Desulfosediminicola ganghwensis: one gene and its partner. The protein of the gene in region 2 interacts with the protein of the main gene of each other region in a pairwise test. Links are inferred from orthologs where the notes say so. Each region holds a gene or a part of one and is shown on either strand. Other genes may lie near its edges.

Region 1 (4,541 bases), 1.9 Mb from region 2 along the record:
ATGGCGCTCAGGATTCAGCAGGAGAGGCAGAATGACTCCCTCATCCCCAGTCTGCGTGAGTATGCCGTCTGCTACGGCATTAATGACAGGTTGCTGCAGCTGGCTAAAGACGATGTGTTGGTAATGCACCCCGGGCCAATTAACCGAGGTGTGGAGATGAATCCGGATGTTGCAGACGGCGCAAGATCTGTGATTCTGGATCAGGTGACAAATGGTGTGGCTGTCCGGATGGCACTGCTCTATCTCGTGTTGGGAGGAGATAAACCGGGCGTGGAGCAGGGAGGCTGATATGGACGGATTAATCATTTTAAAAGGCGGGAGGGTAATCGACCCGGTAAATGGCAGAGATGAAGTTGCGGATCTCTGGGTTACAGATGGGAAGATTGTAGCCTCTCAGGCTGAGACGCCTGCGGATGCCAAAGTAATTGATGCGACTGGTTGCTGGGTGGTGCCAGGGTTGATAGACATCCATGTCCATCTCCGCGAGCCAGGCCAGGAGTACAAGGAGAACGTGGCGTCTGGTACCCAGGCTGCCGCGGCCGGTGGCTTCACCGCTGTGGCATGTATGCCCAATACCACCCCGGTCAACGATAACGGCTCGGTGACCCGGCTCATACTTGAGCGGGCCGAAGGCTGTGCCGCCAGGGTGTATCCGGTTGGTGCAATCAGCAAAGGCAGCAAAGGCGAATCCCTTGCTGACTACGCAGAGATGAAAGAGGCCGGCATTGTCGCTGTGACAGATGACGGAATGCCTGTTGTCGACAGTCAGCTGATGCGCCGGGCCATGGAGTATGCGGCAAGTCACAAACTTGTTGTCATGTCCCACTCTGAAGAAGAGGCGCTGGTTAGAAACGGTTGTATGAATGAAGGGCTTAACTCCACCCGGCTCGGGCTTCGTGGAATCCCTGCCGCAGCCGAGTCTATCATGGTCTATCGCGAAGTGGCCCTGGCTGAGCTTACTGGCACCCATGTCCATATAGCTCATGTGAGTTGCGAAGATGCCCTGGCGGTTATCCGCTTGGCGAAACAACGTGGGGTGAAGGTTACTGCCGAGACCGCTCCGCATTACTTTACGCTCACCGATGACGCCGTGTTGGGGTACAACACCAATGCCAAGATGAACCCGCCACTCAGGTCGGAAAAAGACCGGGAGGCGATCAGGGCTGCCCTGGCGGATGGTACTCTCGATGCAATTGCCACTGATCATGCTCCGCACTCCGTTTTAGAAAAAGAGCTGGAGTTCAACTACGCTGCCAACGGCATCACCGGGTTGGAGACATCCTTGTCACTCACTCTGGAGCTTGTGCGCCAGGGAGTAATTACCGAAAGCAGGATGGTTGAGCTGATGAGCGCCGGTCCTGCGGGCATTATCGGTGTAGAAGGTGGTCAGCTTGGTGAAGGGGCAGTTGCGGATATCACTGTGATCGACCCGGAAATGGAGTACGTCTTTACCGCTGAAGCGAGTTTTTCAAAGGGGAAGAATTCTCCCTTTAATGAAACAAAGATGAAAGGGCGGGCGATAATGACCTTGGTCGATGGCGAGGTGAAGTACAGGCTCTGATCATTTTTCGCATACCTGAGTCATTTTTTTAAAGGGCGAAAGAGCTTGTGCTCCTCGCCCTTTTTCTATTGGTGCGAAGTGAGGGCCGTCAGGTCTTGTGCGTTTTATGGAAATAAGGTTATATTTCGCAAGGTAATTTTCGTATCACATCAATACCGTGAGGTGATACCTCGGCCTGGTATGCGAGAATCATAACTCCTTTGTCGACGGCTTCTTTCAAGGTCTCGCTGTACACGGGGTCGATATGGGCAGCAGGTGCAAAGCTGTCTGTGTCCATGCGCTGTACCAGAAAGAATATACAGGCACCGTGCCCCTGTTCTGAAAGGATCATTAATTCCTTAAGGTGCTTAGTGCCGCGGGTGGTCACGGCATCCGGAAACATTGCCTGACCATTTTCAACAAGCGAGCAGTTTTTTATTTCAACATAGGTTGTCATCTCGTTATGGCTGACAGCCAGGTCGAGTCTGCTGGAGCTTGAAACCTTCACTTCTCGACGAATAGCAGTCACTTTATCGAACTCGGCAATTTGACCGTCGTTGATTGCTTCTGCAACCAGTCGGTTGGTGAGGCCGGTGTTCACGCCTATCCAGGTACCATTATTTTGTACCATTTCGAGAGTGTGGGGGTATTTTCTCTTCGGGTTGTCTGATATACTCATGGCAACCGGGCTGCCGGGTTCAGAACAGGAGCGCATGGAACCAGTATTCGGGCAGTGGATAGTGAGGGTGGAACCGTCGGTGAGTTCCACATCGACGAGAAAACGTTTGTAGCGCCGGATTAAGGTGGCAGTTGTTAGAGGTGGATTAAATTGCATGCTTTTTTTGGGGATGTGTGGTATTCCTGATAGGTTTCTTTATGAAAAACAATGACGTCGCGTATAAACGAAATTTATGAATTTCGTTCGTTGAGGCCCCGCAAGCGATCCTTGATTGCGGACATAGAGGCGGCATTAACACTTGTGACACAATACTCATAAAGGAGACGTATTGCCATGTATTTAGGTATCAACGGTCTTGGACGAATTGGGAAGCTTTCATTATGGCACCATGTATCGCGTAAGCACTTCTCAGGGCTTGTTGTTAATACCGGTCGCGAAGTCGGAGGCGGACTTGCCGATCTTGCAGCGATCATAGAGCGTGATTCAACATATGGACGGCTGGGTACGTATCTCCACGGCCATACGGCAGGGAGGATGATCCAGGAGCTTGATGAAGAGAAAGGCTCCATGGTGATTAATGGTGTTCCTGTACGCATACTGCGGGAAGCCAGAAATCCTCTCGATATTGCCTGGCGGGAAAATGATGTCAAGCTGGTGGTGGATACCACCGGTGTCTTCAAAGACCCCACTGCGGATGCCAGTGAAGGCCGTGGTGCAATGAGAGGTCATATGCAGGCAGGTGCGGAAAAGGTTTTATTGTCTGCGCCATTCAAGATTAAATCCAAAGGGCTGGATATGCCGGACGATGCCATTACCACGGTAATGGGCATCAATGACGACATGTACGATCCGGCCAGGCACAATCTCATCTCTGCTGCCTCATGTACCACTACCTGCTTGTCATACATGATCAAACCACTCATGGAGCGAATGGGAGCGGATCGTATTCTCAGTGCTTCAATGGTGACTGTTCACGCGGCAACAGGCAGCCAGCAGGTACTTGATCGTCTGCCCGGCGCAGGTGCAGCCGACCTCAGGAAAAACCGTTCGATTCTCAATAATATCATCCTGACAACCACCGGAGCGGCCAAAGCGCTTTCGTTGGTTATTCCAGAGATGGAGAAAATCGGTTTTATGGCAGAATCTGTCCGTATTCCGACTTCAAGTGGTTCCCTGATTATCCTGGTGCTCAATCTGCAGGATGAGCTTGATACCCCGACAAAGCGCGCGGATATCAACAGCATCTACAGAGAGTTTTCTGAGGTTACCCCATACCTCGAGTATACCGAGCAGCAGAATGTCAGCTCGGATATCCTCGGCACTCCAAGGGCTGCTGCGGTTATTGAAGCGTCTGAGACGCATACGCGTACCGCTGCTATTCCGGTCAACCTTGGTAAGGTCAAGGGGGCAACTGTTGCAGCTGGTGCCGATCCTGTCCTCAATGTACCGGTAACCCAGGCGGTGGTTTATGGCTGGTATGACAACGAACTTGGTAGCTATACCAATATGCTCGGTGATTTAACCGTCAAGGTTGCCGACGAAATGGTTTAAGTCGTTACCTGTGAATATCCGTAACATGGCTCCGGAAGACTGCGGGGCCATTTCCATTATCGAGCAGGAGTCTCCATCTCCGTGGACACCTGCTCAGATTCTTGCCGAACTCCCCCTGCCCGAAAGTATTGTGCTTGTCTCAACCGATGACGATGGTAACATTAATGGCTGGTGTTGTTCTCGCTATTGCGGGCCTGAAGCCGAGTTGCTGAAGATCGCGGTTGCGGCCTCCGAGCGCAGAAAAGGTGTGGCGCAAAAATTGCTCAGAGTTCTTATCAAAAAACTGGCGGCTGTTAACGTCAGTAGTCTCTTTCTTGAAGTACGGTCGAAAAATGAACCGGCGTGTAAATTTTATTGTTCCCAGGGGTTTGCTCAAGTTGGCGAACGCGCTGGGTATTACGCGAATCCCAGGGATAATGCCTTGATTTATAGGAAAGAATTGCTCTATATTGATGGTTGAAGGTGCTATTTTCTTCCAGTTAGACAACCAGCCTTGTTCCGGAGATTTTACGATGAAGACTATATATGATTTAGAACTGTCGGGCAAACGTGTGCTCGTGCGCGCCGATTTCAATGTGCCGATGGATGATGGCGGCAATATAACCGATGACATTCGCATCCGTATGGTGTTGCCGACCTTGCAGCATATCCTTGAGCAGGGAGGCTTACCGGTTATCTGTTCCCATATGGGGCGGCCCAAAGGGCAAAGGGTGGAAGCGTTCAGCCTGCGCCCGGTAGCGGAACACCTGGCAGCCTTAATTGGGAAAAAAG
Region 2 (3,989 bases):
TTTTTCTGAGCAAATGCTCCCCATAACATAAAAACTACATTCTCTTTCTTCCGGGAGATTGTCTGAATGATATCGTCAGTGAGTTCATGCCAGCCAAGCTTTGCATGTGAATTAGGTTGCTTGGCTATTACTGTCAGGCTGGCGTTGAGCAACAACACCCCCTGCTCTGCCCAGTCTGTCAGGTCTGTTTTGCTCCTGCCCGCCTTTCCCTTATAAACTGTGTTGTTTATTTCCAGGAATATGTTTCTCAGCGACGGAGGCGTTGGTACCCCATCTTTTACAGAAAAACATAAGCCATGCGCTTCAGGCCCGACACCATTATGCTCGTTAAAGTATGGATCCTGGCCGATTACCACAACTTTGACCGAGTCGAGAGTGGTGACTCGCATCGATTGAAAAACACATTCTTTGGGTGGGTAAACTCTCTGCCCAAGTGAAGCCGGGCCATACGCTTTGGCAACAAGTTCTTTATGGACTCCCCGGTTAAGCATTGGGACTTCTTCTTCCCATAACATTGTAAGCTATTCCTCCAACACAGTACTTCTATATAAAGAGCCTTCCATCAGGCTGCTCCTGCTTTCATGTCTTCAATTATTATTAACGGATCACCACATTCCTTGCATAACGAGACGGTATCGCTGTTTAAATCTGCCTCTAATTCAACACTGTTTCTGGCACCGCACTCTTCACAGAAAACCAACCTCATGCTAGTCTCTTTCTTCACTGTGCTGCCCACAGATGATTGGCTGCTTAATGGCTGATGCTCAACATGAGTTTTCGACGCTGCTATTATTGCCAGGCGAATTCTGGCCGAAAACGCATCTTGCCTGCCATTGACAAAAAAATCTGCTTTGCTGAAAAAACCTACCGCACCATTCTTCAGGACCTCGACCTCTTCTTTTGAGCCCTCATCCGCGTTACTTGAAAATATAATAGTTGGCGTGGGTCTGTGTATCATCAGATGCTGCAGAGTTGTAACACCGTCCATCAACGGCATTTCCAGATCCATCAAAATGACATCAGGTTGAATTTTCAGCACCAGATCCAGTGCCTCTATGCCATTTTTGGCAACAGTGCAAATAGATATGCCAGCCAACCCCTTCATAGTTTCCTGAAGAAATTTCCGGAAAATTATGGAATCGTCGACAATGAGAATTTTAATTTTTGTTTCCACTGTATTCCCAAGTTTGGAGTCAGACATAAGCAGTCTACCTGGCAGAAATAATATTCCAATTCAGAGTTCCTGACATGGACATGAACTCTAAAATATTTTCCTGAAAAATCAAATGAAATCATCACAATAAAGGGAATACCCTGCATGCAATGAATCTGGTAACCGAGTGGAAAATAATGACTGGAGGTAGGATTACGTAAGGTACAGGTCGTTTTTTCGTATATAATCCAACACTTGCGGATGTACCCCTGCCACCTTCACTGTTCCACGTCTCAATTCTGATCGTATTGTGGAAGAGGAGATGGCATCAGGCTGGGCATCAAGAAAATAAATGTCTTTCAATTCACCCTCTGCCACCCATCTAGAGTTTGAGGCTTCAACGCGATAGCCGAGTTGAAGCGCAATAGCGTCAAGTGCCCCCTGCCTACTGAACCCCTTGCGTTTGGCAACAATCAGGTGAACGAGTGACAGCAGTTGCCTATACTCTTTCCAGCTCAAAAGATCTGCAAATGCGTCCACTCCGATAATAAAGGAATAATTGACAGTATCGCCGTCTCGTTTTTTCAAAAACCTGACAGTGTCAATGGTGTACGATGGCACGGGAAGATCACCCTCCACAAAGCAGGGCTGAATGAATTCCCGATCTTGCAGAGCAAGTAGCAACATCTTTTTACGATGGTGAAATGCAGTGACACTGTTATGACATTTGTGGGGTGGCCCTGCGGCAAGTATCAGTAATACCTTATCAAGACCCAATTCAGTTCTCGCCGCATTGGCTAACTGAAGATGTCCATCGTGGATGGGATCGAATGTCCCACCCAGCAAACCGACATTTTGCATCAGTTCCGTACCTGACCGTTGCCATAAACCACAAACTTCCTGGCAGTAAGCTCCTCAAGACCCATTGGCCCGTAGGCATGTAACTTGGTAGTGCTGATACCGATCTCTGCGCCCAGCCCAAGCTGGCCTCCATCATTGAACCTGGTTGAGGCATTAACCATGACTGCAGAAGCATCTACATGAGAAATAAAGGCATTGGCGTTACTGTAATTTTCGGTCAGAATCACCTCTGTATGTTTAGAACCGTGCTTATGGATATAACGGCACGCCTCCTCCATATCTTTGACAACGCGGCAAACCAGGGTGAGTTCCAGGAATTCCGTACCCCAGTCGGTCTCTAAGGCCTGCTCGGCCAAGTTGCAAAGCTCGACTGTCTTTTGGCACCCCTTGACTGTAACACCCTTATCGGTAAGTGTTTTAACAATTTCAGGTACATATTTGTCTGCTACAGCCTCATGAATCAGCACACCTTCCAGGGCATTGCATACGCCGGGACGGCTCGTCTTACCATTAACAATTACAGGTGTGGCCTTATCAAGATCAGCATACTCATCAACGAAGATATGGCAGACTCCTTTGTAGTGTTTCAACACCGGAATCCTCGATGTTTCACTCACAAATCGGATAAGCCCCTCTCCTCCCCTTGGAATAACCAGATCTATGGTTTCTTCCTGCTGCAACAAAAAGTTAACAGCCTGCCTATCGGTTACAGGAATAACCTGTACAGCATCCGTCGGCAAACCCGTCTCCTGCAATGCCTGCTGCAATATACCGGCCAGGACCAAATTTGAGTGAATAGCTTCAGACCCGCCCCGAAGAAGTACAGCGTTTCCTGTCTTCAGACAGAGCGCGGCAGCGTCGATGGTAACATTTGGACGCGACTCGTAAATCATCGCAATCACGCCGAGGGGCACGCGCATCCTGCCCACCTGCAGACCGTTTGGCCGGAGCTTTAAAGAATCAACACTACCGACGGGGTCCTGCAGAGCGATTACCTCCTGCAGCCCCTGAATCATCGAGTCAATCACTTTATCGGTCAAAGCGAGACGATCCAGCATTGCTTTTGAGAGACCCTTTTCTCTGCCGGCCAGCAGATCTTTTTCATTTTCAGACTGGATAATCGGTCGATTCTGATCAAGTAACTGTGCAACCCGACGAAGTGCGCCATCTTTTTGCTTGCTGGAGACCGGCATCATAGCAACGGACGCCTGCTGTGCAGCTTTGGCCATAGTAATAATCGTCTCATTCAGACTCTTCGTATCAGTCATATCTTTCATCCCGTTTTAAATCCACCTGATAATTTTTTCAGTTGATGAACCAACACACTACAGCAGCACAAGATTATCGCGATGCATCACTTCTTCACTGTCTTTGAAGCCGAGTAATTCTGCAATCATGTGACTTTGAACACCCTGTATTTTGGCAATATCTGCAGATGAATAGTTAATGAGGCCAACCGCGAAAACGTCACCATTTTGATCACAACATTCTACAGAATCTCCAACGCCGAAATCACCGATAACCTGATTTATTCCTGAAGGAAGCAAACTCTTTCCATTTTTACTCAATGCATAACATGCACCCTGGTCGAGAATCAATTTTCCTTTCGGTTTCAAAACATAGGCAATCCAGTGTTTTCTACTCGGCAACTTCGATGCACTTGGGAAAAAGAAGGTGCCTATCAACTCACCGGAGAAAAGTTGCTTGAGTATATCCGGTTCCCGGCCGGGGCCGATAAACGAACTTCCCCCTGCAGCGGATACCATCTTTGCAGCCCTGATTTTACTCTGCATTCCACCTGTTCCGAGAGCACTCTTCACGTTGCCGGCCATCGCTTCGATTTCAGGGGTCACCTCAGCGACCGTATAGATAGGTTTGGCTTTGGGGTCATTATGGGGGTTACCATTATAGAGCCCGACTACATCGGTGAGACAGATAAACATATCAGCCTCGATGAGATTCGAGACCAACGCGC

What was found.
Region 1: the proteins of FCL45_RS14370 (region 2) and sfsA interact in binary tests that used the Escherichia coli proteins (3 or more experiments, as listed by UniProt). The link is inferred for Desulfosediminicola ganghwensis from one-to-one orthologs.

What each region holds. Positions count from the first base shown.
Region 1 is NZ_CP050699.1:1,477,421-1,481,961, forward strand. What follows is about bases 528-3,358. They hold sfsA (DNA/RNA nuclease SfsA), read right to left. Parts: upstream 2,376-3,358; coding sequence 1,680-2,375; downstream 528-1,679. Other genes in these bases: FCL45_RS06335 (dihydroorotase), read left to right, coding at 528-1,561; FCL45_RS06345 (type I glyceraldehyde-3-phosphate dehydrogenase), read left to right, coding at 2,553-3,358. Outside these bases: FCL45_RS06330 (aspartate carbamoyltransferase catalytic subunit), read left to right, coding at 1-288; more of FCL45_RS06335, read left to right, coding at 290-527; more of FCL45_RS06345, read left to right, coding at 3,359-3,770; rimI (ribosomal protein S18-alanine N-acetyltransferase), read left to right, coding at 3,781-4,230; FCL45_RS06355 (phosphoglycerate kinase), read left to right, coding at 4,283-4,541. UniProt on the Escherichia coli protein: Binds to DNA non-specifically. Could be a regulatory factor involved in maltose metabolism.
Region 2 is NZ_CP050699.1:3,385,682-3,389,670, reverse strand. What follows is about bases 1,149-3,989. They hold FCL45_RS14370 (glutamate-5-semialdehyde dehydrogenase), read right to left. Parts: upstream 3,283-3,989; coding sequence 2,014-3,282; downstream 1,149-2,013. Other genes in these bases: proB (glutamate 5-kinase), read right to left, coding at 3,340-3,989; nadD (nicotinate (nicotinamide) nucleotide adenylyltransferase), read right to left, coding at 1,367-2,014; FCL45_RS14380 (response regulator), read right to left, coding at 1,149-1,201. In the rest of the region: ung (uracil-DNA glycosylase), read right to left, coding at 1-515; more of FCL45_RS14380, read right to left, coding at 563-1,148. UniProt on the Escherichia coli protein: Catalyzes the NADPH-dependent reduction of L-glutamate 5-phosphate into L-glutamate 5-semialdehyde and phosphate. The product spontaneously undergoes cyclization to form 1-pyrroline-5-carboxylate.